Regions from separate parts of the Pantoea phytobeneficialis genome, predicted to be linked through region 2. Evidence: predicted binding sites of a transcription regulator. Region 2 holds the regulator's gene; each other region holds the start of a gene.
What was found. Region 2 encodes CRP, which controls carbon source genes, mostly activating them, when cyclic AMP is high. Its sites were predicted from a motif close to ATGTGANNNNNNTCACAT; they were not measured.
Positions count from the first base shown of each region.

Region 1: CTZ24_RS03580 (glycoside-pentoside-hexuronide (GPH):cation symporter) is a predicted target of CRP. The motif match lies at 4,484-4,501, and genes of this name have one in related genera.
Region 3: CTZ24_RS25910 (PTS sugar transporter subunit IIB) is a predicted target of CRP. The motif match lies at 1,867-1,884, and genes of this name have one in related genera.
Region 4: mlc (sugar metabolism global transcriptional regulator Mlc) is a predicted target of CRP. The motif match lies at 3,188-3,205, and genes of this name have one in related genera.

Region 1 is NZ_CP024636.1:804,273-811,513, forward strand. It holds gene nadC (carboxylating nicotinate-nucleotide diphosphorylase) at 1-422, opposite strand, end outside; gene ampD (1,6-anhydro-N-acetylmuramyl-L-alanine amidase AmpD) at 605-1,156, shown strand; gene ampE (beta-lactamase regulator AmpE) at 1,173-2,027, shown strand; gene CTZ24_RS03575 (glycoside hydrolase family 43 protein) at 2,009-2,968, opposite strand; gene CTZ24_RS03580 (glycoside-pentoside-hexuronide (GPH):cation symporter) at 2,965-4,377, opposite strand; gene aroP (aromatic amino acid transporter AroP) at 4,550-5,905, opposite strand; gene pdhR (pyruvate dehydrogenase complex transcriptional repressor PdhR) at 6,410-7,174, shown strand.
Region 2 is NZ_CP024636.1:3,985,704-3,992,944, forward strand. It holds gene CTZ24_RS18585 (hydrolase) at 1-412, shown strand, start outside; gene CTZ24_RS18590 (YheU family protein) at 415-633, shown strand; gene CTZ24_RS18595 (phosphoribulokinase) at 695-1,564, shown strand; gene CTZ24_RS18600 (OsmC family protein) at 1,612-2,016, opposite strand; gene crp (cAMP-activated global transcriptional regulator CRP) at 2,319-2,951, shown strand; gene CTZ24_RS18610 (YccS/YhfK family putative transporter) at 3,010-5,085, shown strand; gene argD (bifunctional acetylornithine/succinyldiaminopimelate transaminase) at 5,087-6,307, opposite strand; gene CTZ24_RS18620 (aminodeoxychorismate synthase component II) at 6,395-6,970, opposite strand; gene CTZ24_RS18625 (putative adenosine monophosphate-protein transferase Fic) at 7,012-7,241, opposite strand, start outside.
Region 3 is NZ_CP024640.1:107,881-115,121, forward strand. It holds gene CTZ24_RS25900 (M24 family metallopeptidase) at 1-667, opposite strand, end outside; gene CTZ24_RS25905 (LacI family DNA-binding transcriptional regulator) at 693-1,634, opposite strand; gene CTZ24_RS25910 (PTS sugar transporter subunit IIB) at 1,969-2,286, shown strand; gene CTZ24_RS25915 (PTS sugar transporter subunit IIC) at 2,297-3,643, shown strand; gene CTZ24_RS25920 (glycoside hydrolase family 1 protein) at 3,624-5,015, shown strand; gene CTZ24_RS25925 (PTS lactose/cellobiose transporter subunit IIA) at 5,015-5,317, shown strand; gene CTZ24_RS25930 (shikimate 5-dehydrogenase) at 5,314-6,135, opposite strand; gene sgrR (HTH-type transcriptional regulator SgrR) at 6,232-7,241, shown strand, end outside.
Region 4 is NZ_CP024636.1:2,208,232-2,215,472, reverse strand. It holds gene cybB (cytochrome b561) at 1-381, opposite strand, end outside; gene CTZ24_RS10320 (hypothetical protein) at 493-744, opposite strand; gene ynfM (multidrug efflux MFS transporter YnfM/SxtP(Kp)) at 911-2,167, opposite strand; gene CTZ24_RS10310 (LysR family transcriptional regulator) at 2,262-3,158, shown strand; gene mlc (sugar metabolism global transcriptional regulator Mlc) at 3,294-4,511, shown strand; gene bioD (dethiobiotin synthase) at 4,616-5,317, shown strand; gene CTZ24_RS10295 (nucleobase:cation symporter-2 family protein) at 5,496-6,869, shown strand; gene CTZ24_RS10290 (hypothetical protein) at 7,023-7,241, shown strand, end outside.

The sequences.
Region 1 (7,241 bases), 1.2 Mb from region 2:
AGCAAGGCCACATAATGACTGACTTCGGTTGCCACACCAGAGAGCGTTTGTACAAAATTCAGCGCGGTGCGTTCCGCCGTCAACAGCAGACGTGCCGGACCCTGGAGTTCAAACAACAACTGGTCAGCGGTCAGGGTTTGCCCATCTTCAACATGCCAGGTGATGGTGATTTTATTACCCAGTTGGATGAAGACCTCTTCCACCCAGCGTTTACCACAGAAAACACCGGCTTCGCGTGTGATGATTTTGGCTTCGGCTTGTTTGTCTGCCGGGAGCAATAGCGCTGTGATGTCACGATCGGCATTCACTTCGCCGCCTAAGTCTTCCCGAAGTGCAGCGGCAACGGCTTCCGGGATGTCCTGCTCAATGCGCCTGATCAATGCCTGACGACGATGATCGGGATCGTAACGACGCGATGCCATACTATTTCTGCTCCAGATGACGAGAGAATGAGCGCACACCTTAGCCTGATTTTTGCGTCAATGCCAGTTCATGGCGATGAAATGTTTAGTATCCTTAACTTCCTCTGCCTTTCGCATTAACTCACAAGCTCCCGGAAAGAATCATGTTATTCTCAGCCTGACCTCAACGTAGGGAAAACGGCATGAAACTGGAAGATGGCTGGATTAGCAGTGCGCGTAAGGTGCTTTCACCGCACTTCAATCAGCGGCCGGAAAATGAAATACCTTCGGTGCTGATTATTCACAATATCAGTTTGCCGCCCGGCGAATTTGGCGGCCCGTGGATTGATCGTCTGTTCACGGGGACTCTGCCTGCGGATGCGCATCCTTATTTTGCCGATATTGCCCATTTACGTGTGGCTGCGCACTGTCTGATCCGGCGCGACGGTGAACTGGTGCAGTATGTTTCCTTTGACCAGCGAGCCTGGCATGCGGGGGCATCGCAGTTTGACGGTCGGGAAAATTGTAATGATTTTTCGATGGGGATAGAGCTGGAAGGCACCGATATTCTGCCCTATACCGATGCACAGTATGCGACGCTGGCACAGGTAACCGAGCTATTGATGCAACACTATCCGCTGACAGCGGAACGTATCACCGGACACAGTGATATTGCGCCGGAACGTAAAACCGATCCGGGACCGGCATTTGACTGGGTACGCTATAAACATGCCTTAAAGCGGGAGAATCCCTGAATCAGCAGGAGCAGGTATGACGTTGTTTAGCTTGTTATTGGTTTTAGGTTGGGAACGATTGTTTAAGCTGGGTGAGCACTGGCAGCTGGATCATCGGCTGGAGCCATTGTTTCGTGGTCGTCGGCATTTTTCGCTGCTTCGCACTCTGGTGATGACAATTATCGCCATGCTGATTGTCTGGCTGCTGGTCTGGAGCCTGAAAGGGTTGCTTTTTGGTGTGGTGCAGCTGTTGTTCTGGATTGTCGTGGGATTGCTGTGTATTGGCGCAGGTTCGGTACGCCTGCATTATCACACTTATCTGAAAGCGGCGAGTCACGATGACCAGGCGGCGCATCAGGCGATGGCGGCAGAGCTGACGCTGATTCACGGGGTGCCGGTTGAGTGCAGCGAGCGCGAATTTCTGCGTGAGCTTCAGAACGCGCTGATCTGGATTAACTTCCGATTTTATCTGGCCCCGCTGTTCTGGTTCGTGGTGGGCGGTCCTTACGGGCCAGTGCTGCTGGTGGGCTACGCCTTTCTGCGAGCCTGGCAAAGCTGGCTGGCAAAGCATCATACTCCGCTGGAACGCGCGCAATCAGGTGTTGACCGCATTCTACATCTGCTGGACTGGATTCCGGTACGTCTTGCAGGCGTTGCCTACGCGTTACTGGGGCATGGTGAGCGAGCGTTGCCCGCCTGGTTCGCCTCGCTGACTGACTGGCATCGCTCGCAATATCAGGTGTTGACCAGTCTGGCGCAGTTCTCCCTGGCGCGGGATCCCCATGTTGATAAAGTGGAAACCCCGCGCGTGGCTGTTGCGCTGGCAAAACGCATTTCCCTGGTGCTGGTGGTGGTGGTAGCGCTGTTGACCATCTACGGTACGCTGGTGTGATCGGCGGGCGGCACACCAAAATCCGGTGTGCCGTCCTCACGCCAGGCAAAGTATTTCAACCGCGTATGGCGATTAGGATCCCATAACGGATCGCCCTCAATTTCCGTGTAGTTACGCGCGTGATAAACCAGTACATCCTTCCCTTGTTCGTCGACGGTAAAGCTATTGTGGCCTGGTCCGTATTGATGATTGTCCCAACTGGTGTTGAAGACCGGGCGCGCTGATTTTTGCCACGCGGCTGCTTGCAGTGGGTCGGCATCCGCATCAATGCTGAGAATTCCCAGACAATAGTTTTCATCCGTCGCGCTGGCGGAGTAGGTGACAAACAACCGCTTACCATGACGAATCACCGCCGGACCTTCGTTCACGCTAAATCCGGCGCATTCCCATTCATACTCCGGGCGGCTCAGCATCTGTGGCGTGCCTTTCAGCGTCCAGGGATTAAGCAATTCAGCGAGATAAAGATTCGAGTTACCTGGGATAGCGGGATCTTTCTGCGCCCACAGATACCAGTTTCTTCCCTGATGAACAAAATGCGTAGCGTCGAGTGAGAAGCTGTCTAACGGCGTATGCACCCGACGCACCGGCTGCCAGTGGCCGGTCAGCGGGTCAACATCGCTACAAACCAACGCGTACATGCGGTGCTGGAACAAGCCATCTTTAATTTCACGCGTGGGGGCAGCAGCAAAATAGATCACCCACTGGCCGTTGATATGATGCAGCTCGGGTGCCCAAATCAGTGCACTAAACGGTCCCGTGTCCGGTTTGTGCCAAACCACAACCGGTTCAGCCTCGGGCAGTGCTGCCAGCGTGGCTGCATAACGTATTTCCAGACGATCATATTCAGGCACTGACGCGACAAAGTAATATCCGTTGTCATGACGGAGAATAAAAGGATCAGCACGTTGCGTGATAAAGGGATTAGGCCAGGAATGACTCATTTAATTTCTCCGGGTTCGATAACGGCGGCAGAGGAGGGACGTGATGTTTGCAGATCGCGAAAGTTCGCGCGGCGCAACGCCAGATCGTCCTGAATGGTACGCATCAATTTTCGATCCACTTTCAGCAGACGGACGACACCGGCGGTGATCAGATAACCAACGCCAGGAATAACGGTGAATAGCAGCATAATGCCGTTGATTGCCTGGTCTGATTGTTGTTTCGCCCCGGCATCATAGCCATAGATGGAGAGCAGGAAACCGACCATCGCCCCGGCGACGGCCAGACCGACTTTGAGGAAAAACAGGTTGCCAGAGAAGCTCATGCCGGTAATGCGTTTGCCGGTTTTCCACTCACCATAATCATCAACATCGGCCATCAGCGACCAGTGCAGCGGTGAAGGAATTTGATGCAGGATATTCAGCAGGAAGTAGGCGATCACCACGCTCAGAGTGGCATGCGGGTTGATCCAGTAGAAACCAGAGGAAAACAGCGCCAGGGCGATGTTCGTCCAGAAAAACACTTTTAATTTGCACCAGCGATCGGTCAGCACTTTTGCCAGCGTGCTGCCCAGCATCATGCCAATGACGCCCAGGCTGATAAATAAGGTGGCAAAATGGGTCGACTGACCCATTACCCAGGTGACGTAATACATGGTAGCGGCCATGCGGATAAAACCCGGGCAGACGTTGCAGAATGTCAGCAGCAGAATGCGTACCCACTGGTCATTTTTCCACACGTCACGCAGGTCGTTTTTCAAATCATCATTGGTGGGTACCGCCGGGCGGATACGCTCACGTACTGTGGCAAAGCAGAACAGAAACATCGCCAGGCCAATCAGTGCCAGCACGCTCATCGCCATCTGATAACCACGCGCTTTGTTGTCGCCGCCAAACCACTCGGCCATTGGCAACAGCGACAGGGACAAAATCAATGTGGCAACCCCGACCATGACAAAACGGTATGACTGGCAGGAGACGCGTTCACCCGGATCATTCGTGATGACGCCACCCAGCGAGCAGTAAGGAATATTGATGGCGGTGTAGGTTAATGACATCAAAAAGTAAGTAACAAAGGCCCAGATGACCTTGTTTTCATAGCTCCAGTCCGGAGTGGTGAACATCAACACGCTAAACAGAACATAAGGGACGGAGATCCACAGCAGCCAGGGGCGGAAACGGCCCCAGCGGCTTTGCGTGCGATCGGCAATGGCACCCATAATCGGGTCTGTCACCGCATCCAGTACCCGCACGGAAAGCAATAAGGTGCCGACCAGCGCCGGTGCGAGGCCAAACACATCGGTATAGAAATAGTTAAGGAAGAGCATGATGGCCCCGCCAATCATGTTACATCCGGCATCGCCCATGCCGTATCCCAGCTTTTCCCGAAATGAGAGCGCGGTTCCTTTCATTGTTGTTCTCCAGTAATAACCAGTGGGAAAATTATTAGCGGAAAATCAGCAATCTGGCGGGGACCATTTGGTCAGGATGATGGACAAAACACCTGGGCGGAAAAAAGTGTGAGGAAGATCTAAAGAAGGAAGATCTCTGCCCGCCGATCAAGGACGGGCAGAGTGGGCAGATTTACGCTTGCTGCGCTTTGTTTTTAATCGCGTAGCCGATAGCCAGTACTACCAGCCAAACCGGAATCAGCCAGACAGAAATCGCCATGCCGGGAGTAATCGCCATAATCACCAGAATACCGGCGAGGAACACCAGGCAGATCCAGTTACCCAGCGGGTAAAGGATGGCGCGGAAACGCGTGGTAACGCCCTGCTGGTCTTTCTTCTTACGGAATTTCAGGTGAGCGAGGCTGATCATCGCCCAGTTAATCACCAGCGCCGAAACCACCAGGGACATCAACAGGCCGAAGGCTTCGCCAGGCATCAGGTAGTTAATCAGCACGCAGAGGGCAGTTGCTACCGCAGACACCAGAATGGTTGCCACCGGTACACCGCGTTTATCGACTTTCAACAGGGCTTTCGGGGCATTGCCCTGCTGCGCCAGGCCGAACAACATGCGGCTGTTACAGTAAACGCAGCTGTTATACACCGACAGTGCCGCCGTCAGGATCACCACGTTGAGTGCATTCGCCACCAGCGCATCACCCAGTTCGTGGAAAATCAGTACAAACGGGCTGGTATCAGCGGTGACGCGAGTCCACGGCAGCAGCGACAGCAGCACCGCCAGTGAGCCGATATAGAAAATCAGAATACGCCACAGCACCTGGTTGGTCGCTTTAGGGATGCTTTGCTCCGGGTTGTCGGCTTCCGCAGCGGTGATCCCCACCAGCTCCAGACCGCCAAACGAGAACATAATGATCGCCATCATCATCACCAACCCACCAAAGCCATTCGGCAGGAAGCCACCCTGGTTCCACAGGTTGCTGACGGTCGCCTGCGGGCCGCCATTGCCGCTGAACAGCAGCCAACCGCCAAACAGGATCATACCGATGACCGCAACGACTTTGATGATGGCAAACCAGAACTCCATCTCACCAAACACTTTCACGTTGGTCAGGTTGATGGCGTTAATCGCGACAAAGAAGATGGCGGCGGTTGCCCAGGTGGGGAAGTCGGGCCACCAGAACTGGATATATTTACCCACGGCGGTTAACTCGGCCATGGCAACCAGTACATACAACACCCAGTAGTTCCAGCCAGAGGCAAAACCGGCGAAGTTGCCCCAATATTTGTAGGCAAAATGGCTGAAGCTACCGGCAACCGGCTCTTCCACTACCATTTCGCCCAATTGGCGCATAATCAGAAAGGCAATAAATCCGGCAATTGCATAGCCCAGAATAACGGCCGGGCCGGCAGATTTGATGACTGAAGCGCTACCCAGAAACAGACCAGTACCTACGGCACCACCCAGCGCAATCAGCTGAATATGGCGATTTTTCAAGCCGCGGTGCAGCGTGTCGCCATGCTGTTGTTCCATACGAACCTCGTGATGTTGTTATTTTTCGCCCAATGTAAGGCTATTTTTACATAACGTACTCATTTATTTACGGTATCTGGCGTGCTGTGTGCATACGTGAGCTACCTTGGCGACCAGAATAGTGATAAGCGCGACGCTTTGCACCTGCTTTTGCTTTTTGTGCTAAGAGACGCCTGGAAAAGCAGCAGCATCCACTGCCGCGCTGACGCGGTATTTCTGACATGAATTGGTAATAAACACGAATAGCTTTCCCTTATGGTGAGTGTGGAAGGGATACGCTAAGCCTGTGTAAGGTTTGGTAAAAGCGGATTCTGTTAACAATTCGTCCCGCAGCTCTATTTCTGTCTTTATCCCAGCCGTTTAGCGCATTTAACCAATGATAATCCCCTGAAGTGTGACGGCTGCCATATAGACACAAGGTGAATACTTTGTTACTTTACCGGCAACTTTTGGCAATTGGTATTACCAATTTACTCCGGACGTCAGTCACAATAAGAAGGGACGATGGCTTACAGTAAGATTCGCCAACCAAAGCTCTCCGATGCCATTGAGCAGCAGCTGGAATCCCTGATTATGGAAGGGACTCTGCGGCCAGGAGAGAAGCTGCTACCCGAGCGCGAACTCGCCAAACAATTCGATGTATCACGTCCTTCTCTTCGTGAAGCGATCCAGCGCCTTGAGGCGAAAGGGTTGCTGCTGCGCCGTCAGGGTGGCGGCACCTTCGTTCAAAAGCATCTCTGGCAAAGCCTGAGCGACCCGCTGGTCAGCCTGCTTGCCCAACATCCGGAATCTCAGTTTGACCTGCTGGAAACCCGCCACGCGTTGGAAGGCATTGCTGCGTATTACGCGGCGTTGCGTGGTACGGATGAGGATCTGCAACGCATTCGCGACTGCCATGTTCAAATCCAGCAGGCCCAGGACAGCGGCGATCTCGACGCTGAAGCCGACGCCGTGATGCAGTATCAGATCGCTGTCACAGAAGCGGCCCATAATGTGGTGCTTTTGCATTTGCTGCGTTCTATGGGCCCTATGCTGGAACAAAACGTCCGTCAGAATTTTGAATTGCTCTACGCTCGCCGGGAAATGCTGGCGAAAGTGAGCGGTCACCGCGCCAGTATTTTTGAGGCGATTGTGGCTCGTGAGCCAGAACAAGCACGCGAGGCATCACACCGTCACCTGGCGTTCATTGAGGAAATCTTGCTGGATAGAAGTCGGGAGCAGAGTCGTCGTGAACGCTCCCTGCGTCGTTTACAGCAACGTAAGGAATAACGCGCGGCAACGAACGTGCGGATAAAAAGCGACGGGCCTGTCTTCTTGTGCTGTGAACTGAAGCAAA
Region 2 (7,241 bases):
CTACCTGCTGACGCAGCTGAAAAAGAACGCTAAACGTAAGTTGAAAGCCTGGCCTGGCACCCTGCCGGTCGATTTACGCGAACTGCGCGCCCTGCGCCGCCTGCGCGACTTTGACGATGCCGTCACCTCCAGAGCACACGGTTTTGTCGACGCAGGCGATTATTATCATCGTGCCAGCGCGATGCCGCTGCTGACCGGGGTACGCAAACCGCTGCTGATCATCCATGCTAAGGACGATCCCTTTATGACCGACGCAGTAATACCGAAGCCGGAGCAACTGTCGTCCTCGATTCAATATCAGCTGACGCAGCAAGGCGGCCATGTCGGCTTTGTTGGCGGTACGCTGCTACGACCGCAAATGTGGCTGGAACAACGCGTGCCGCAGTGGCTATCAACTTACCTGGATGTATGATCGTGATTATTCCGTGGCAACAACTTGAAGCTGAAACGCTGGAAAACCTGATCGAAGCCTTTGTATTACGCGAAGGCACCGACTACGGTGAACAGGAGCGCAGTCTGGCGCAAAAAGTCGCTGATGTGCGTCGCCAGCTGGAACGCGGTGACGCAGTACTGGTGTGGTCAGAACTGCACGAAACCGTCAATATCATGGCACGCGGTGAATTTCGCGGCTAATGCACATCCCGGCTTTTCGTGCTAACAATGCTCATCGCCGGACTTCACAGGGAGCTTTGTTATGTCAGCCAGGCATCCGATCATTGCCGTTACCGGTTCCAGCGGCGCCGGAACCACCACCACCAGCCTTGCCTTCCGCAAAATATTCCAGCAGTTGAACCTGCATGCGGCGGAGGTCGAAGGTGACAGTTTTCATCGCTACACGCGCCCTGAGATGGACATGGCGATCCGCAAAGCGCGCGACCTTGGCCGTCATATCAGCTATTTCGGCCCGGAGGCCAACGATTTTGGCCTGCTGGAGCAAACCTTTAAGCAATACGGTAAAACCGGTCTTGGTCAGTCGCGCAAATATCTGCATACCTATGACGAGGCCGTGCCGTGGAATCAGGTGCCGGGTACCTTCACCCCGTGGCAGCCGCTGCCGGAAAACACCGATGTGTTGTTTTATGAAGGCTTGCACGGCGGGGTGGTGACGCAGCAGCACAACGTGGCTGAACACGTCGACTTATTGGTAGGTGTGGTACCGATCGTCAACCTTGAGTGGATTCAAAAGCTGATTCGCGACACCAGCGAGCGCGGCCATTCACGCGAAGCGGTGATGGATTCGGTGGTGCGTTCGATGGAAGATTACATCAACTTCATCACCCCGCAGTTCTCACGCACCCATATCAACTTCCAGCGCGTACCCACCGTCGATACGTCTAACCCGTTTGCTGCGCGTGAAATTCCATCACTTGATGAAAGCTTTGTGGTGATCCATTTCCGTGGTCTGGAAGGTATTGCCTTCCCCTATCTGCTGGCGATGATTCAGGATTCCTTTATCTCGCATATGAACACCCTGGTGGTGCCCGGCGGCAAAATGGGTCTGGCGATGGAGCTGATTATGACGCCGCTGGTGCAGCGACTGATTGAAGGCAAACGCATCGAATAATCAAACATAACCGTAACGGCGCGATTTATCGCGCCGTTACGACCGGGCTAGAGTTCAATAACCTCGTAGCTGTGGGTGATTTCTACCCCTTTGCCCAGCATAATCGCTACCGAGCAATATTTTTCAGCCGACAGATCAACCGCCCGCGCCACTGCTTTATCGCCCAGCGCTTTGCCGGTAACAATAAAATGCAGGTTGATATGTGTGAAAATGCGTGGCGCTTCTTCACGACGTTCCGAGGTCAGTTTGACCTCACAATCCTTCACATCATTGCGCCCTTTTTGCAGGATCGACACGACGTCAATCGCGCTGCAACCGCCTGCCGCCATCAGCACCATCTCCATCGGGCTCGGTGCTTTGTCGCCCGAATTGCCATCCATTAATATCTGGTGACCTGATGAGGATTCTCCGAGAAAGGTAAGCCCTTCCACCCATTTAACCCGTGCCTGCATTATTCTTTCTCCTGAATAGGCTGATTTGCCGCCAGAGTACGCTTTCACCTGAGAAACAGCAATCCAGACTAATCGCCCTTTTGCTGAAGCGAGACAACAGAAGACAGCTAGCAAAAGCTGTGCTACAAACAGAGCTGAAAATATTTTCGTCGCAATAGACGAAGGCGGGAAGAATCAGAAGCCTGGCTTAAGAGTCCACCCGAATAATTTTCCTTAACAGGAAGCGCTCTACGATTTCACCGCCTGACAGGGAAAACTGCCCCCTGTGTTTTGGGCACGATTACAACAGAGGATAATAGCGAATGGTTCTCGGCAAACCGCAAACAGACCCTACACTCGAATGGTTCCTGTCCCATTGCCATATTCACAAATATCCATCCAAAAGCACCCTGATTCATCAGGGTGAGAAAGCGGAAACGCTCTACTACATCGTGAAAGGTGCCGTTGCGGTGCTGATCAAGGATGAAGAAGGCAAAGAGATGATTCTCTCCTACCTCAATCAGGGGGATTTCATCGGCGAGCTTGGCCTGTTTGAAGAAGGTCAGGAACGTAGTGCCTGGGTACGAGCCAAAACTGCCTGCGAAGTGGCTGAAATTTCCTACAAAAAATTCCGTCAGCTGATTCAGGTAAACCCGGATATTTTAATGCGTCTTTCGGCGCAGATGGCGCGTCGCCTACAGGTGACATCAGAAAAAGTGGGCAACCTTGCCTTCCTTGATGTGACCGGTCGCATTGCGCAGACGCTGCTCAATCTGGCCAAACAGCCCGATGCCATGACCCACCCGGACGGGATGCAGATCAAAATCACCCGTCAGGAAATTGGTCAGATCGTCGGATGCTCACGCGAGACAGTTGGCCGTATTCTGAAAATGCTGGAAGATCAAAACCTGATCTCCGCACATGGTAAAACCATCGTCGTTTACGGCACCCGCTAATTTCTTCTCACCCACGGCGTGATGGCAGCATCACGCCGTTTTTGTCTGCGATGAGCTGATGTGGCGTCGAATCATCTATCATCCCGAAGTGAACTATGCCCTGCGGCAAACGCTGGTGCTGTGCCTGCCCGTGGCCCTCGGCTGGCTGTTTGGCGACCTGCAAAAAGGCTTGCTGTTCTCCTTAGTGCCCGCCTGTTGCAACATCGCCGGTCTTGATACGCCCCATAAACGCTTTTTTAAACGCCTGATTATTGGCGGTTCCCTGTTTGCGACCGGCAGCTTTCTGATCCAGTGGCTGACGGATTATCACGTCCCCCTGCCGCTGATTCTGCTGGTGCTGCCACTATTAGTGGGCGTGACGGGTGAGATCAGCCCGTTGCATGGCCGCTTGTTACCCGCCACGCTGATTGCCTCCATCTTTACCCTGAGCCTGGTGGGACGTATGCCGATCTGGGTGCCTCCGCTGCTCTATATCGGCGGGACCTTGTGGTATGGGTTGTTCAACTGGTTCTGGTTTTGGCTGTGGAAAGAGCAGCCGATGCGCGAGTCGCTGAGCCTGCTGTACCGTGAGCTGGCGGATTATTGCGATGCCAAATATACCCTGTTGACGCAGCTGACCGACCCGGAGAAAGCGCTGCCGCCGTTGCTGGCACGCCAGCAAAAAGCGGTAGATCTGATCACCACCTGCTACCAGCAAATGCATATGCTGTCGGCCAGCCGCGATAACAGCCATAAACGCCTGACGCGTGCCTTTCAGGTGGCACTCGATTTGCAGGAACATATCTCCGTCAGCCTGCATCAGCCGGAAGAAGTGCAAAAGCTGGTGGAGCAGAGCCATGCTGAAGCGGTGATTCGCTGGAATGCCAAGACCATCTCCGCCCGTCTGCGCTTGCTGGCCGATGCCATTTTGTATCACCAGCTGCCGGAACGGTTTCAAATGGATAAGCAGCTGGGTGCGCTGGAAAAAATTGCCCGCCAGCACCCGGACAATCCGGTGGGGAATTTCTGCCTGTATCACTTCAGCCGCATTGCGCGCGTGCTGCGCACCCAGAAACCGCTGTATACCCGTGATCTGATGGCCGATCGCCAACGGCGTCTGCCGTTTTTTCCGGCGCTGCGCAGCTATCTGTCGCTGAAATCCCCCGCCTTACGCACCGCTGCACGTTTTGCCGTGATGCTGATGTTTGGTAGCGCGCTGGCGCTGTTCTTCAACATCCCCAAACCTTACTGGATTCTGATGACCACCATGTTCGTCAGCCAGAATGGCTACAGCGCCACTCGGGTAAGAATTCAACACCGAGCGCTCGGCACCTTTGCCGGGCTGTTGATTGCTGCCGCCTCGTTACGCTTTGACGTACCGGAATCCATCACCCTGTTGTTTATGCTGGCGATCACCCTCGCCAGCTATCTGGTGACACGTAAATATTACGGCTGGTCAATGATTGGCTTTACGGTGACGGCGGTGTATTCGCTCCAGTTGCTGTCACTGAATGGCGCGCAGTTCCTGCTGCCACGCATGATGGATACGCTAATGGGATGTCTGATTGCCTTTGGCGGCATGATTTGGCTGTGGCCGCAGTGGCAGAGCGGCTTACTGCGTAAGAATGCGCACGATGCGCTGGAAGCCGACCAGGAAGCGATGCAATTATTGCTCGGACCGGAGCAGTCACCGGAGAAACTGGCGTATCAGCGCATCAAGGTCAACCAGGCGCATAACGCCATGTTTAACTCGCTGAATCAGGCGATGACCGAGCCGGGCTTCAATTCGCAGTACCTGAAAGATATGCGGCTCTGGGTGACGCACAGTCAGTTTATTGTCGAACACATCAACGCCATGACTATCCTGGCACGCGAACATACCATGCTGACGCCTAAGTTGGCGGAAAGGTATCTGCAATCCTGTGAGATCGCGCTGCAACGCTGTCAGCAGCGGCTGGAGCATGATGGCCCCGGTAACGACAGCAATATTCTGGAAGCACCGGAAAACATCAATGAGGGGGCGGTAACGATTGTCGAGCAGCATGTGAAGCGCATTCTGCAACACCTGAACGTGATGCACACCATCTCTTCTCTGGCATGGAGCCAGCGACCACATCATGGCCGCTGGCTGACCGGACTACGGGTGAAAAACTGAGTTACGCCGCCAGCACCTTCTCGATAGCCACTGCGAACCGCGCCATACCCTCTTCGATATCGGTCGGTTCAATCACCAGTGACGGTACAAAACGGATCACATCATTGCCAGCAGTCAGGATCATCAGACCTTCGGCGGCAGCGGCATGCAGAATGTCACGCGCCTTGCTGGCATGCTGCGGCTTCAATGCCGCACCGATCAACAGACCTTTGCCACGAATATCCGTGAACAGGTCAAATTTGCTATCCAACGCTTTCAAGGCTTCCACAAACTGCTGACGGCGTGATTCAACACCGTCCAGCACGTCAGGGGTGTTGATGATGTCGAGCGCCGTTTCGGCAATCGCACAGGCCAGCGGGTTGCCGCCGTAAGTGGTGCCATGCACGCCGGGAGCCATCACCGAGGCGATTTCATTGGTGGTCAGCATCGCGCTTACCGGGAAGCCGCCGCCCAGCGCTTTCGCGGTGGTGATGATATCCGGGGTGATGCCGTAGTGTTCGTAAGCGAACAGCTTGCCGCTACGGCCCATGCCGCTCTGCACTTCGTCCAACACCAGCAGCGCGTTGTGCTCATCACACAAGGCACGCAGGCCCTGCATAAACTCAGGAGTGGCAGGCATCACACCGCCTTCGCCCTGAATCGGTTCGACCACGATGGCGCAGGTGTGATCGTCGATCACCGCTTTTACCGCCGCCAGATCGTTGAAGGGAACATGCACGATATCAGCCGGTTTCGGGCCAAAGCCGTCGGAGTATTTCGGCTGACCACCCACTGATACGGTAAACAGCGTGCGCCCGTGGAAAGCGTTATGGAAGGCGATGATTTTGCTTTTGAACGGACTGTGTTTTTTGCAGGCGTAGTAGCGCGCCAGCTTAAACGCGGCTTCGTTAGCTTCGGCACCGGAGTTACCAAAGAACACGCGATCAGCAAAGGTCGCGGCAATCAGTTTACTCGCCAGACGCAACGCCGGTTCATTGGTGAACACATTGCTGGTGTGCCACAGGGTTTCCCCCTGGGTTTTCAGTGTCTCCACCAGCGCCGGATGGCAGTGGCCCAGCGCAGTCACCGCGATGCCGCCAGAGAAATCGATATATTCTTTGCCCTGTTGATCCCAGACTCGGCTGCCCTTGCCTTTTACCGGCACAAACTGCGCTGGTGCATAAACAGGCAAAATAACGTTATCGAACGTTTCCCGGGTTACCGCTAGCTTTTCTGCTGCCATTGCCTACCTCATCGGATTATTTGTTGAGCTGACGTGAAATTATAATCACAAAATATGCATAAAAAATCACACAAAGGCAAACACAACTTAAGTCTTCAGGAAATTCGCCAGAAGCTGATGGCCCTGCTCGCTGAGGATGCTTTCCGGGTGAAATTGCACCCCCTCGAGTGGCAGCGTTTTATGGCGGAATCCCATGATCTCATCCGGTTCACCATCACGCAGGCTCCAGGCGGTAATTTCGAACTCTTCAGGGAGGGTCGCGCGCGCCACAATCAGCGAATGGTAACGGGTGACGTTGAGCGGATTATTTAACCCACGAAAGACACCGCTGTCGTTATGGCGAATCGCCGACGTTTTGCCGTGCATCACCTGACGCGCGCGTACCACCTGCGCGCCATACACCTGGGCAATGGCCTGATGGCCAAGGCATACGCCAAGGATCGGTAAGCGGCCAGCAAAACGGCGGATCGCCGCCAACGAGATGCCGGACTGATCCGGAGTGCAGGGGCCAGGCGAAATCACCAGATGAGTGAGCGGTAGCGCCTCCATTTCGTCGAGGGTGATGGCATCGTTGCGCACCACCCTGACGTCAGCACCCAATTGGCAAAAGTATTGGTAGAGATTCCAGGTGAAGGAGTCGTAATTATCGATTAACAGCAGCATAGCGCCCTCAGGCAGGTCAAACCGCCGCTATTCTACGCATTTTAGCGGGCGGGGCTTACCACTTTTGCAAACTGCGCACTGAGCAGAGTTAAATCGCCACCTACCGCCTCGCGAATCGCCGCACGCCAGCTATCACGGTCCAGTTTATCCCACGTCAGCAAATAGCCTGCGTGCAACGCCAGTTGCTCGAAGAAGATGCGTTGTGCGCGGCCATTCCCGGCCCGGAACGGATGCAGCACATAAATCTCGCAGTAGTAATGTGCCAGACGCC
Region 3 (7,241 bases), on a different contig from region 2:
TCAGGCCGATTTCCACCGCATCCAGCGCGTTGAGCAGGCTGCCCGATGCCAGATTGGCACCGTATTCATAGAAGGCGACTTCAGCCGCGCGGTTACGGATACGCACCCCGTCGTGCGGGGAGATAAACAACCCGGTCGCGTTGCTGATACGTTGTTTGCCACCGGAAGCCTGAAATACTGCATCGGCGACAAATGCCGGGACATCAAACAGCGCGAGATCGGCGAACAATTTCCAGCCGACGATCCCGGTGCGGCTCATGGTGCCGATACCACAGCTTGCCAGCAGCTTGTGTAGCGGTTGGTCGCCATCCATCGGTTGATTTGGCAGGGAGAAAATCGGGGCGTGCAGGCAGGTGCCGGGGTTGCGGGCAAACGGCACCAGCTTGAGGTTCTCATTGCCCATGATGTAGCTGAGAGAGCCGCCCGCACTGACCACCAGCAGGGCTTCCTCAAAACGTGGGATAAAACCGGCGAGATACTCAAAGTTTCCGCCATGTTCTTTATCCGCGTAAATGACCAGGTAATCCAGTTGTTGTGCGTTCATGCGCTGAAGGAGTGCAGCGAGACGTTGCTGCATCACGGCATCCGGGATGATTACGGAGCGCGCATCCGTAAACGTCGGCGGTGCCGGTATGCGGGTGAGCCTGTATTCATACTGCTGCGTCATTATCCGTCTCCTCACTCCGGTGGTGTCAGCGCGGAATGATTAAGTTTCCGCGTAACGTACAGGAACCCAACATATCTTGCGTCTTTCTCGTCAGCCAACCAACAATTCTGGCTGCCATCGCATCCAGTGAATACTCAATGGCCGGAATGGTGGGAATGCCCGGTAAATGGACTGAACCGGCCAGGCTGAACACCATAATGTCGCCCGGCACCGATTTATTAAAGGCCTGTAGCTGGGTAATAACCTGTTGTGCTTCCTGGTCGTTGGCCGTCAACAACGCAGTAAAATTCAGGGTACTGGCATTGTTGAGCAGCACCTGAAGCGCGACCGATGAAGAGGGCGTATCCATAAACACCAGATTACGATTATAGGGCAGGAGGTTATTTTCCAGTGCGAGCTTATAACCACTCAGTACCTGCTCGCCTGCGTTACCGGCCTCGGGATAGATCAAAGCAATCTGGCGCTTACCCTGGCTGATCAGATAGTTACAGGCGGTCTCAGCGGCAAAACCGTGGTCAAACTGGATGCTGTTGGGCCAGTCAGTTTCGGCACAATCGACCAGAATCACATTGTCATCCTGGATATCGAGCGGGAAGCGCGCGCCAATGATCAGCACGTCATCGCACAGGCCACAGCTCAGTTCATCGAGCGCATGTAACACATCGGCTTTGTTGTTGGCGAAGCGTAACAGGAGATGTTTCTGGTGCTGGCTGAGTTGTTTTTCCAGCGCATACAGGTAGCCGGTAGTTTGGTTGATGTTTTCCTGGGCGCAGATGACGCCAATACAACCGGTAGACTGACTGAAGAGTGACTGAGCAATAACGTTAGGTCGATACTTGAGTTCGTCAACCGCTTTGAGCACTGCCTGACGGCTGGCTTCCTTCACTCCGCGCGAACCACTCAACACCCGAGAAACTGTGGCTTTTGACACCCCAGCTAAGCGCGATACATCGTTGATCGTAGACATCTTTCTCCCCGGAAACCCTGAGCAAACTTTAGCCAGCAGAAGTATAACGACTTCCCTTATTCTTGGAAACCGGTTTTCCATTTTTGCGCAAAATCACCATCCCGTAGCGGCACGATTTATCGCGCGGTTTTTTAACTATGCCAAAATGACGCGCGATAAATCGCGCCGTTATGGGTTGAAATAATGATGTTTTGTGATGCGAATCTAATAAAAAAAGCGCCGATTCATCAGAAATTGATGCGGGTCACACTTCGTTCAACCTTTCATGGAAACCGGTTTCCGTATGATATCCAATCGTAACCACATTGAGGCATAGCTTTAAGGATGGATGACGATGATCAGGATTATGTTGTGTTGTTCGGCGGGGATGTCCACCAGCATGCTGGTACGCAAAATGAAAGAAGTGGCGCAGGAACGCGGTCTGGCCGTTGAAATTGATGCGTATGGCGTGACCGAATTTGACGAACAGTTTGCGCGTTATCAGGTGGTGCTGCTGGGACCTCAGGTGAAATACATGCTGAAAACGCTGGCCGACAAAGCGGCAAGCGCCGGGATCCCTGTCCAGCCAATCGAGATGATGGACTACGGTATGCAGCGCGGCGACAAAGTGCTGGATTTCGCGCTTTCGCTTATTGAGGCGGCTCACGAATAAAGGTGATGGTATGAGTTCGTTATATCAGTCGATGATTGGCGTTATCGAAAAAGCGATCACGCCGCTGGCCGGACGTCTCGGGCAACAGAAATACATCATAGCGATCCGCGACGGCTTTACTGCCGCGCTGCCGTTTATGATTATCGGTTCTTTCATGCTGGTATTTATCTTCCCGCCATTCTCGGCCACCACCACCAACGGCTTTGCCCGTGCCTGGCTGGATTTTTCCGCGACTTACCGTGAGCAACTGATGTTGCCGTTTTACCTCAGCATGGGGGTCATGACCTTTTTTATCTCGGTGGGGATTGGCGCAAGCCTCGGGCGGCAGTTCTCGCTCGATCCGGTCATGTCGGGGTTGCTGGCCTTTATGGCGTTTCTGCTGGTGGCCGCACCTTACTCCAACGGTACTATCTCCACAGCCTATTTATCCGGGCAGGGGATATTTACCGCGTTGATCACCGCGATTTATTCGACGCGGGTTTACGCCTGGCTGAAGCACAACAACATCACCATCCGCTTACCCAAAGAAGTCCCAACCGGTGTGGCTCGTTCTTTTGAAATCCTGATCCCGGTGGTGGTGATCATTGGCACGCTGCACCCGCTCAATCTGTTTATCCAGGCGCAGACCGGGATGATTATTCCCGAAGCGATTATGCATCTGCTTGAGCCGCTGGTGTCGGCGTCTGACTCGCTGCCAGCGATCTTGTTGTCGGTGCTGCTTTGTCAGTTGTTCTGGTTTGCCGGTATTCACGGAGCCTTGATCGTCACCGGGATTATGAACCCATTCTGGATGGCTAACCTCTCCGCTAACCAGGCGGCGCTGGCGGCGGGCACCGCGTTGCCGCACATCTACCTTCAGGGATTCTGGGATCATTACCTGTTGATCGGGGGTGTGGGTTCCACCTTACCGCTGGCTTTCCTGCTGTTGCGCAGCCGCACCACCCATCTGCGCACCATTGGCAAAATGGGTATCGTGCCGAGCTTCTTCAACATCAATGAACCGATAATGTTCGGCGCGCCGATCATTATGAATCCGATGATGTTTATCCCCTTTGTCTGCGTACCGATGGTTAATGCCATCCTCGCCTGGACCGCCACCAGGATGGGCTGGCTGGCCCAGGTGGTGTCGCTCACGCCCTGGACCACACCGGCACCAATTGGTGCATCCTGGGCTGCCAACTGGGCGATCAGTCCGGTGGTGATGTGCCTGATTTGCATGGTGATGTCAGCCCTGATGTACCTGCCTTTTCTGCGTGCGTATGAGCGTTCCCTGATGAAATCTGAAGAACAAAAAGCCCAGGAACAGGCGGCGACAACTCAATCCGGAGAGAAACGTAATGAAGTATCAGTTTCCTGAGAATTTTTGGTGGGGCAGTGCCAGTTCGGCCCTGCAAACAGAAGGTGCCAGCGATAGCGGCGGAAAAAGCGCCACTACCTGGGACCACTGGTTTGCACAACAACCGTGGCGTTTTCATCAGCAGGTCGGGCCACAGCACACTTCGACCTTTTACCAGCACTGGCAGCAGGATATTGCCTTACTTAAGCAACTTAATCACAACAGTTTTCGTACCTCCATCAGTTGGTCGCGGCTGATACCGGATGGCACGGGTGAGGTAAATGCGGAAGCGGTGGCGTTTTACAACTGCGTGATTGATGAGTTACTGGCGCAGGGCATCACGCCGTTCCTGACGTTGTTTCATTTCGATATGCCGCTGGCGATGCAGGAGAAAGGCGGTTGGGAGAGCCGTGACGTGGTGACAGCGTTTGGTCGCTATGCGCAGGTCTGTTTTGACCTGTTCGGCGATCGGGTGCTGCACTGGTTCACCTTTAACGAGCCGATCGTGCCGGTGGAAGGTGGCTATCTTTATGATTTCCACTATCCCAATGTGGTCGATTTTCGCCGGGCCGCTACGGTGGCGTATCACACCGTACTGGCCCACGCTGCGGCGGTGAGTGCGTATCGCGCCGGGGACTATCGCGGCGAGATCGGCGTGATTCTTAACCTGACACCGTCGTACCCCCGTTCTCAACACCCTGCCGACCTTACCGCCGCGCATCATGCGGATCTGCTGTTTAATCGCAGCTTTCTCGATCCGGTGCTGCTGGGGGAGTATCCGCCAGATCTGGTGGCGTTGCTGAAGCAGTACGATCAATTACCGGCGTGCCTGCCGGGGGACAGCGCCCTGATCGCGGCAGGAAAAATCGACCTGTTGGGTATCAATTACTATCAACCTCGGCGGGTTAAATGCCGCGAAAATGCGGTCAACCCGGCGGCCCCCTTTATGCCGGAGTGGTTCTTTGACCATTATGAAATGCCGGGACGCACCATGAATCCGTATCGTGGCTGGGAAATCTACCCGCCGGGCATCTATGACATTCTCACCAATCTGCGAGTGAATTACGGCAACCCACGCTGTTTTATTTCCGAGAATGGCATGGGGGTGGAAAACGAGCAGCGTTTTGCGCAAGACGGGCAGATTAACGACCAATACCGTATCGATTTTATCTCCGATCACCTGAAGTGGCTGCACAAAGGCATTGCCGAGGGCAGCCACTGCCTTGGTTACCACATGTGGACCTTTATTGATAACTGGTCCTGGTGTAACGGCTACAAAAACCGCTACGGTTTTGTACAGCTCGATCTCGCCAGCCAGACGCGCAGCGTGAAAAAAAGCGGTGAATGGTTTGCTGCCACGGCGGCAAATAACGGCTTTGACGGAGAGCAATGATGATCGATTTAGAAGAGGCGGTGATGGAGATTATCGTTAACGCCGGTCAGGCACGCAGCCTGTGCTTTGAGGCGTTGCAGGCTGCCAGGGCGGGAGATATTGCCCTGGCACAACAGCTGTTGCAGCAGTCCGATACCTTCACCCGCCAGGCACATAAAATGCAAACCCGCCTGATTGAGCAGGATGCGGGAGAAGGTCGCCAGCCCATGACCTTGATTATGGTCCATGCGCAGGACCATTTAATGACATCGTTGCTGGCGCGGGAGTTATCGGCGGAGATCGTCCATCTGTATCAGCGTTAAACCTGCCTTGCCCAGGCGGCGGCCTGACGGAAGTGTTCATCGGAAGGACGGACACCGGTATACAGGCTGAATTGCTCAACCGCCTGAATGGCAAAAACCTCCGCACCGCTGATCACCTTTTTGTTCTGCTCACGGGCAGAACGGATCAGCGGTGTGTGTTCCGGCAGCGCCACAACATCAAACACCACCTGAGCGGCCGTAATCGCCGTGGATGAGAACGCCAGCGTCTCCGCCTCCGGACCACCCGCCATTCCCAGTGGCGTGGCATTGATCAACACGTCAGCCGTCACTCCTTCCATCGTATGGCGGTGCTGATAGCCGTGCGCTGCCGCCAGGGCTTTGCCGCTCTCGTCATCTCTGGCGATGATGTAGCCGTGGTGAAATCCGTGATTTTTTAACGCACAGGCGACGGCGCTGGCCATGCCGCCGCTGCCTTGCAGGGCAAAGGTCAGTTGCGGCGCAACGTCGTATTTCTGTAGCAATTTTTCGATGGCGATATAGTCGGTGTTGTAGCCGGTCAGATAGCCGTCGTTATTGACGATGGTATTCACGGAGTGAATCACGGCGGCGGAGGGGGCCAGCTCGTCAATCAGCGGAATGCACGCCTGCTTAAACGGCATCGATACCCCACATCCCCGAATCCCCAACGCTCTGATACCCGAGATGGCCGCCGCCAGGTCCTGAGTGGTGAACGCTTTATATAAATAATCCAGTTCCAGCGCCTCGTAGAGGTAATTGTGGAAGCGGGTACCGAAGTTGGTTGGTCGCGCCGCCAGTGACATACATATGCGGGTGTCTTTGTTGATCATTCTGCTCATGGGGGTTCCCGTCGGTTTGATTGCCTGCGGGAAAATAGTGCGTTAAAAAGAGGAAATGAAAAATTGATGTCTTTTGCGCTATAGAGTTCATCTTTTATGAGTAGCCAACGTCTTGAGCAGCATTATCAAAAGTTGTTAACCCTGTTTCCGCAGCGCGAGGCACTTACCACGCTGCAAACCCTCGCTGATGCGCTGTTTTGCAGCAAACGACATATGCGCACCCTGATTATCCAGATGCAATCTGCCGGGTGGCTGGCCTGGCATGCCCGCCCCGGTCGCGGGCATCTGGCAAAACTGGAGCTACGCTATTCACAACAGCAACTGATGCTGGCAAAGGCTGAACGCCTGCTGGATCTGAACGATATGCGTGGTGTCCTGACATTATTGGGTGATGAGAAACACCATCTGGCCTCCCTGCTGCGCGGTCGCCTGGGCCACAGCGTGCAGGATGAACGCCAGTCGCTGCGTGTGCCTTATTATCGACCTTTGCAAAATCTCTATCCCGGAACGGCGTTGCGGCGTACGGAAATTCACCTGATCCGGCAGATATTTAGCGGGCTGACACGTATTGATGAGCACTCCGGGCAGGTTGAGCAGGATATCGCGCACCGTTGGCGCAGGCTTGATGCGCTGCACTGGCGATTCTACCTGCGTCCCGGAGTGCTGTTTCACGATGGCACGTCATTAACCAGCCACGATGTGGTGGCTTCTCTGACCCGCAGCACGCAATCCCCACTTTTTTCTCATCTTAAAAGCGTGCTGGCGCAGGGTGAGCTGAGCGTCATGATTGAACTGAGCCACCCGGATGAGTTGTTGCCACAATTGTTGGCGGATGCCGCCGCATTGATTCTGCCCGCCGACCATCACCAGCGGCCTGATTTTGCCTCGCACCCTGTCGGTTCCGGGCCTTATCAGGTCGCGGAAAATAACGAATGGCACCTGCGCCTGACCGCGTTTGATCGCTACTTTGGCTTTCGCAGCCTGTTGGACGAAATTGATATCATTACCTGCCTGGAACCCGTCCCTTCCGACCGACCTTCGGCGTTGCTGAGTTCCGGGATGAGCGATATCGAGTACGTCGCCGCGCTGGGTGCGCACTTTACCGC
Region 4 (7,241 bases), 1.8 Mb from region 2:
CGGTGTGCTGCTCACCGGCATCGACAAGCCAAATACCTGCCAGGGACGACCATTGAGATATTTCGAGGCAACGCCGAGAGTCGGTAACGCCAGAAACAGCGCGTACAGCAGGAAATGCATCAGATGGGCGAGCATATGCTGCCAGCGTGGTGGTGCGGGATTGATATCAGGCGATGTATGACGATGACGTAATGCGGCACGCACCAGCATCAGCACCCACACCGATACGCCACAGCTAAAGTGCGTCATGATCATCAGGCTGCGCGCAACCGTACCGCGGGCCGCCAGACCTCGTAGCTCAATGGTGGTATAGGCAACAGCGATTAATAACAAGGTCAACCAGTGGAGGGCGATTTGCGACGTTGCGTATTTTTCCCGCATGAGCGTTCTACCTGAAGCAATATTATTGGTGTCTAACATAGCGAAATGCCACAGGAAAACTTAACAAAATGGCGCAACGTCGCGGGCCGTATCAGACTGGGAATATCAGAGTCAGACCATGTGTTTTAGCGCCACGCTATTCTGTGTGGTCAGGTTTTTTTTTACCGTAATTGGGCAACAATGTTCACAGCCCAGTGCAGAAGGATAAAACTTGCGCGCCTGTTGAATGGCAGCGTTAGCGGTATAAAAAGTGCCAAGAAAGCGCCTTGCGGCGTCGGGAGGAAGGAAAGGGCAACCCGTTGCATGTACCACATGATTGTCGTTATAGCCGGCGTATTTATCGACGTAATAGTAAAGTTCCATTTGGCTTCCTCGTTGCTGTGAAAGAAAAAATCCAACTATTTTTGGAATAGAATAAATTATAGCTAGCGATTGCTATTTTGTTTTCACTGGCACTGAAAGTTTGCCGACAGGTGTGATTACGCGAGGGGAAACGGGGCACAGTGGCCCCGCATACTGATGGAGAGAATTACAATTGGCGGCACTGCAAACGCCAGCCGACCAGCAAGGCCAGCACCAGCAACACGCTGATAAAAGCGGTCACACCGCCCCAGCCAAAACTGTGCCAGAACACGCCACCTAACGTACCGGCAACGCTGGAACCCACATAATAACTGAAGAGATAGAGCGACGAGGCCTGGCCTTTTGCCCGACGGGCGCGTGGGCCGATCCATCCGCTGGCAACCGAGTGGGCGGCAAAAAATCCGGCGGTAAACAGCATCATACCCGGCAGGATGATCCACAAGGTATTGAACGCCGTCAGCAGCAGGCCGCACAGCATGATCGCCGTGGCGGTAATCATCACCGGCCCCCGGCCAAAGCGACTGGTCATGGCTCCGGCTTTGGGTGAACTCCAGGACCCGGTCAGATACACCACCGACAACAAACCGACCACGGCCTGGCTGAGAAACCACGGCGCACTCAGCAGGCGATAACCAATGTAGTTAAACAGGGTGACAAATGCGCCCATCAGCAGGAAACCTTCGGCGAACAGCAGCGGCAGGCCTTTGTCACGCCAGTGCAGACGGAAGTTAATCAGCAAATTATGCGGACGTAATGAAGCCGGACGGAAATGACGGGAAGCCGGCAGGATTTTCCAGAACATCAGCGCCGATGCCAGCGAAAAACAGCCGATCACACCAATGGCGATGCGCCACGAGAAGAGGTCGGTCAATACCCCGGTCAGCAGACGACCGCTCATGCCACCAATCGAGTTGCCGCTGATATACAGGCCCATGGAAAAGGCGATCACTCGCGGATGAATCTCTTCACTCAGGTAGGTCATGCCCACCGCGGCGACCCCACTCAACGACAAACCAATCAGCGCACGCATCAACAGAATGCCGTGCCAGCTGGTCATCATGGCGGAAATCACGGTGCATAACGCAGCGAGCATCAATGCGGTGACCATCACCGACTTACGACCAATAGCGTCGGAGAGCGGCCCGGTGACCAGCAAACCCAGCGCCATCAGGCCGGTGGATAACGACAGCGAGATGCTGCTGGCCGCAGGCGAAACGCCAAACTGCTGGGAGAGCACCGGCAGAATCGGCTGGACACAATACAACAAGGCAAAAGTGGCAAGACCAGCCGAGAACAGGGCAAGGGTAACACGCATAAATTGCGGCGAACCGCGTTCAATCCATGTTACTGACGCTGGAGCAGAAGCAGGCACGACGGACACTTCGTCCTCATCGAGTGTCACCGCCTGAGAAGAGCGACTCACGGAAAATCCTCAAATTTCAAAAGGTATTGCTATCGTAGGAAAGTGATAATAGGTTGTACAATATATTAATAATCTCGAATGAGACGTTTAAAATATGAATGTCGAACTCCGTCATCTTCGCTATTTCATTGCAGTGGCTGAAGAGCTGCATTTTGGTCGCGCGGCCCTCCGCCTCAATATTTCGCAACCGCCACTCAGCCAACAGATTCAGCAACTGGAACAGGAAATTGGCGCGCAACTGTTCACCCGCACCAATCGCAGCGTGCAGATCACCGCCGCCGGGCAGCAATTTTTGCAGGATGCGCGTGGGATTTTGCTTCAGGTCGAACAGGCGGCCAGCCGTGCGGCGCGGCTCCATAACGGTCAGGAAGGGGAACTGCGCATTGGTTTCACCTCCTCAGCACCCTTTACCGGGCTGGTATCCGATGCACTCTACCATTTCCGCCAGCGCTGGCCGGCCGTGCATATCCAGATGCAGGAGATTAACACCCGACAACAACTGGCACCGCTGCACGAAGGGCGTCTCGATCTTGGTGTGATGCGTAATACGCCGTTACCGAGTGATTTGCAGCATCAGCTGTTGCTGCGCGAACCCTTGTGTGCAGTGGTGCACTGGGCGCATCCACTGGCCGATGCCGAGGCTATCTCGATTCAGGCGTTGGCGAACGAACCTTTTGTCTTTTTCGATCCACTTGGGGGCACCGCCTTATATGGCGAGATCCTGGCGTTGCTGCACCGCTACCAGATCAAACCCTTTATTACCCAGGAAGTCGGGGAAGCGATGACCATCCTCGGCCTGGTCGCTACCGGATTGGGAGTGTCGATTTTACCGGCCTCATTCCGTCGTGCACGGCTCGCCGATGTGGTGTGGTTACCGCTGCATGAGGCTGATGCGTTGTCTGAAGTGTGGCTGGTGTGGTCAGCGACGCGCGAGCCGAGTGCGCAAATGGCAAATATGATGAAGCTGTTACAACGTAACGCTGAAACTTAAGCCAGACGGTGCGAAAACAGCCCGACATTATGTGCGACAAATCACATATCTAATCAAATATTTGGCGCTATCCGCCAATCTGCCGCACCATAGTTGCTATTTATTTAGAAGCGCGAAAATAACCGGGAGCAGGGCGTGAATCTGGACAGTCAACCTGGCCACATTGACCAAATAAAGCAGACCAACGCAGGCGTGGTTTACCGACTGATCGATCATTTCGGCCCGATTTCGCGTATTGAACTGTCCAAACGTGCTCAACTGGCTCCCGCCAGCATCACCAAAATCGTGCGTGAAATGCTGGACGCGCATCTGGTGCAGGAAACCGAGTTTCAGGAGCCTGGCAGCCGTGGCCGTCCGGCTATTGGTCTGGTTCTCGATACCCTTGCCTGGCACTATCTGGCAATCCGCATTCAACCGGGTTACATCACCCTGACATTACGCGATCTCAGCAGTCGCGCCTTACAGGAAGATCGTCTGCCACTGATTGCCAGCCCGGACAAACCGCTGTTGCAGGAGCTACAGGAGCTGGTTGATGCCTTTTTTATTCGCCATCAGAAACAACTTGAACGTCTGACAGCCATCGCCATCACCTTACCCGGCTTGATCAATGCGGCCTCGGGGGTGGTGCATCGTATGCCCGGTTACGCCATTCAGGATATGCCGCTGGGCGAAACCCTGTCGCAACGCACCGGCGTGCCGGTGTTTGTCCAGCACGATATTTCTGCCTGGACGCTGGCCGAATCGCTGTTTGGCGCGTCGCGCGGTGCGCAGGACGTCATCCAGATTGTGATTGATGAAACCGTGGGTGCCGGGGTGATTACTGGCGGGCAGCTGCTGCACAAAAGCGGGCGGGCGCTGGTGGAAATTGGCCATACCCAGATTGATCCCTATGGTCAGCAGTGCTACTGCGGTAATCATGGCTGTCTGGAAACCGTGGCCAGCATCGGTAGCCTGCTCGGCCTGGCAGCGCAGCGTTTACCCGCTCAGCCGGAAAGCCGTTTGCACGGTGTGCCGCTGACCATTGAAGCCCTGTGTCAGGCCGCCCAGGAGGGTGACCGTCTCGCGAGTGATGTGATTGCCGGTGTCGGGCACCATATCGGTCGCATGTTGGCGATGATGGTGAATATCTTCAACCCGCGACAAATTCTTATCGGCTCGCCACTGAATCTGGCCGCCGACGTGCTGTTTCCTGCCGTGAGTAGCACCATCCGTCAGCAGGCGTTACCGGCCTATAGCGATGAAATCCAACTGGCTCCCACCGCGTTTAACGATCCCGGCACATTAGGTGCCGCGGCGTTAGTGAAAGATGCCCTTTATTCCGGTTATCTGCTGATAAAACTGCTTCAGGGCTAATCCGCCCGCCTTAAGTTTGTTCTAACGCAATCTGTCAGGTACGACATTTCCTTAAACTGCTCCTTCGTCACCTCTGGTTCACATCGCTAAACGAAGGAGGAAGGGTGAAAACACTCTTTATCACCGGTACCGACACCGCGGTGGGCAAAACCGTGGTTTCTCGCGCGCTGTTACAGTGCTTTGCACAGAATGGTCAGTGCGCCGTAGGTTATAAACCTATTGCCAAAAGTGCTAAACCCACCCCTGAGGGTTTACGCAACAAAGATGCGCTGCTGTTGCAGCAGGCTTCGGGCCTGGCATTACCTTATGCCGCTATTAACCCCATTACCCTGGAAGAGGATGAAATCAGCACCAGCCCAACGCACCAAATTGATTACCCGTTGCTGAGTAAGGGACTGGCCGCATTGCAGGATCGTTCGCCGCATGTGGTGGTGGAGGGCACAGGCGGCTGGCGCAGCCTGATGAATGATCTGCAACCGCTGTCAAATTGGGTCAAAAAGGAGCAATTACCGGTTGTGCTGGTGGTGGGCATCAAAGAGGGATGCATCAGCCACGCTTTACTGACCGCAGAGGCAGTGGCTCAGGATGGTTTACCGCTGGTCGGTTGGGTGGCAAATCGTATCAACCCTGGCCTTGCGCATTATGCTGAAATCATTGATGTACTGAGTGAAAAACTGCATGCCCCTTTGTTAGGTGAGTTGCCTTACTTACCCCGTGCCGAGCAACGAGAGCTAAGCGGCTATCTCGATCTATCCTTGCTTGCGACGCATGTTGCGCACAACGACAGTGCAAAACCTGCGGCATGATGAAACGAAAAGTGGCAAATGATAATCGGCTGAATCTAAGGTTGCAGATTCAGCCGTATTTTTTTGTTGATTAATCTCTTTTAAATTCAATGATATGTTAAAAATATCACTGAATCTTATTGCTCTGGCGTGATTCATGCATCAGCTGGTCTGATGAATTTACTGCCGGAGCACCGTTATGTCGCACTCAGATGAAAAAGGTTTGCTGTATGGGCTGGAACAACGCATTGGCCCAGCCCCCGCATTTTTTGCCGCACTGCAACATGTGCTGGCAAGCGTGGTGGGCATTATCACGCCACCACTGATTATCGGTTCGGTATTGGGGTTACAGGCTTACATTCCTTATCTGATTAGCATGTCGTTATTGGTTTCAGGCCTGGGAACCTTTATTCAGGCGCGCCGTTTTATGGGTGTCGGTGCCGGGATGATCTGCCTGCAAGGCACCAGTTTTGCGTTTCTTGGCGTGATCTTATCCGGTGGCTTGATGGTGAAAGCACGGGGCGGTTCACCAGAAGACATTATGGCGATGATTTTTGGCTGTAACCTGATAGCCGCATTAATCCCGATGTTGATTAGCCGCTGCATTGCGCCGTTGCGTAAGGTGCTGACGCCGGTAGTCACCGGTACGGTGATTACCCTGATTGGTATCAGCCTGATCAAGGTCAGCATCACCGACTGGGCGGGTGGTCACAATGCTGCCGATTTCGGCGCTCCGTGGAATCTGGCGTTGGGGGCGTTGACCTTGCTGGTGATTGTGGCGTTGAACCGTTCGCGTAATCGCTGGGCGCGCTTAGTGGCCGTGGTAGCGGGCATCGCAGTGGGTTGTATCGCCGCCGCCCTGACCGGCCATCTGCAACTTAAACCGATGGCCGAAAGCAGTTGGTTGGTGATGCCGGGCTTCTTCCGCTTTGGTTTTAATTTTGACTGGGCGATCTTTGTGCCGATTGCGCTGGTATCGGTGATCAGCGTGATCGAAGCGGTCGGGGATTTAACTGCCAACTGCCTGTTATCGCGTCAGCCGATTGAGGGCGAGGGTTTTCAGCGCCGCCTGCAAGGCGGTATCCTGGCGGATGGTATCAGTTGTGTGCTGGCCGCGATGTTCTCCGCATTTCCCAACACCACGTTTGCCCAAAACAACGGCGTGATTCAGATGACCGGCGTCGCCAGTCGTTATGTGGGGATGGTGATTGGTTTGATGCTGGTGCTGTTGGGTATTTTTCCAGTGATTGGCAACCTGTTGCAGCAAATTCCCGCCCCCGTGCTGGGCGGAGCGACGTTGGTGATGTTCGGTAGCGTGGTGGCTGCCGGTATCCGGGTAATGACACAGTCGCCGCTGGGTCGCCGCGAAATGCTGATTGTGGCCGTCTCTTTCGGCCTGGGCCTGGGAGTGGAAGCCGTGCCGGATGTGCTGAAACAGTTCCCGATGCTGGTAACCAATCTGTTTGGTCATGCGGTGACAACCGGCGGGATTCTGGCGATTGTGCTGAACGTGATTTTGCCCACGGAGCAAAGTCATCAGCCCCTCGCTTCAGCAGCAGAAGAGTCACATTAAGTGTCAGTGCCAGAGCGCAACATGAAGAGAATACTCAGATAAAAATCAGCATTTGATTATCCTGATTATTGAATAATGAAGAGCCAATACGGTCAACATTCAGTTTTAATGTTGACCGTATTCGCACTCACTTAATCTTAATTAAGGATGAATATGATTACATCAACAGGAGCAACAGAACCAACAGCAACGCCCGCTTCGTTGATTAGCCCGGACAGCAGCACGACCTGGTTAATCAACAGATGCATCAATACAACCGAGATACCTGTTACGTTCACGCGTCCCACCACAACATCAGTGACCGAAATTCATTCAACAGCCCAAAAAACCGTTAAAACTATTTTTACCAGACTACGCATCAAGCCTACCGAC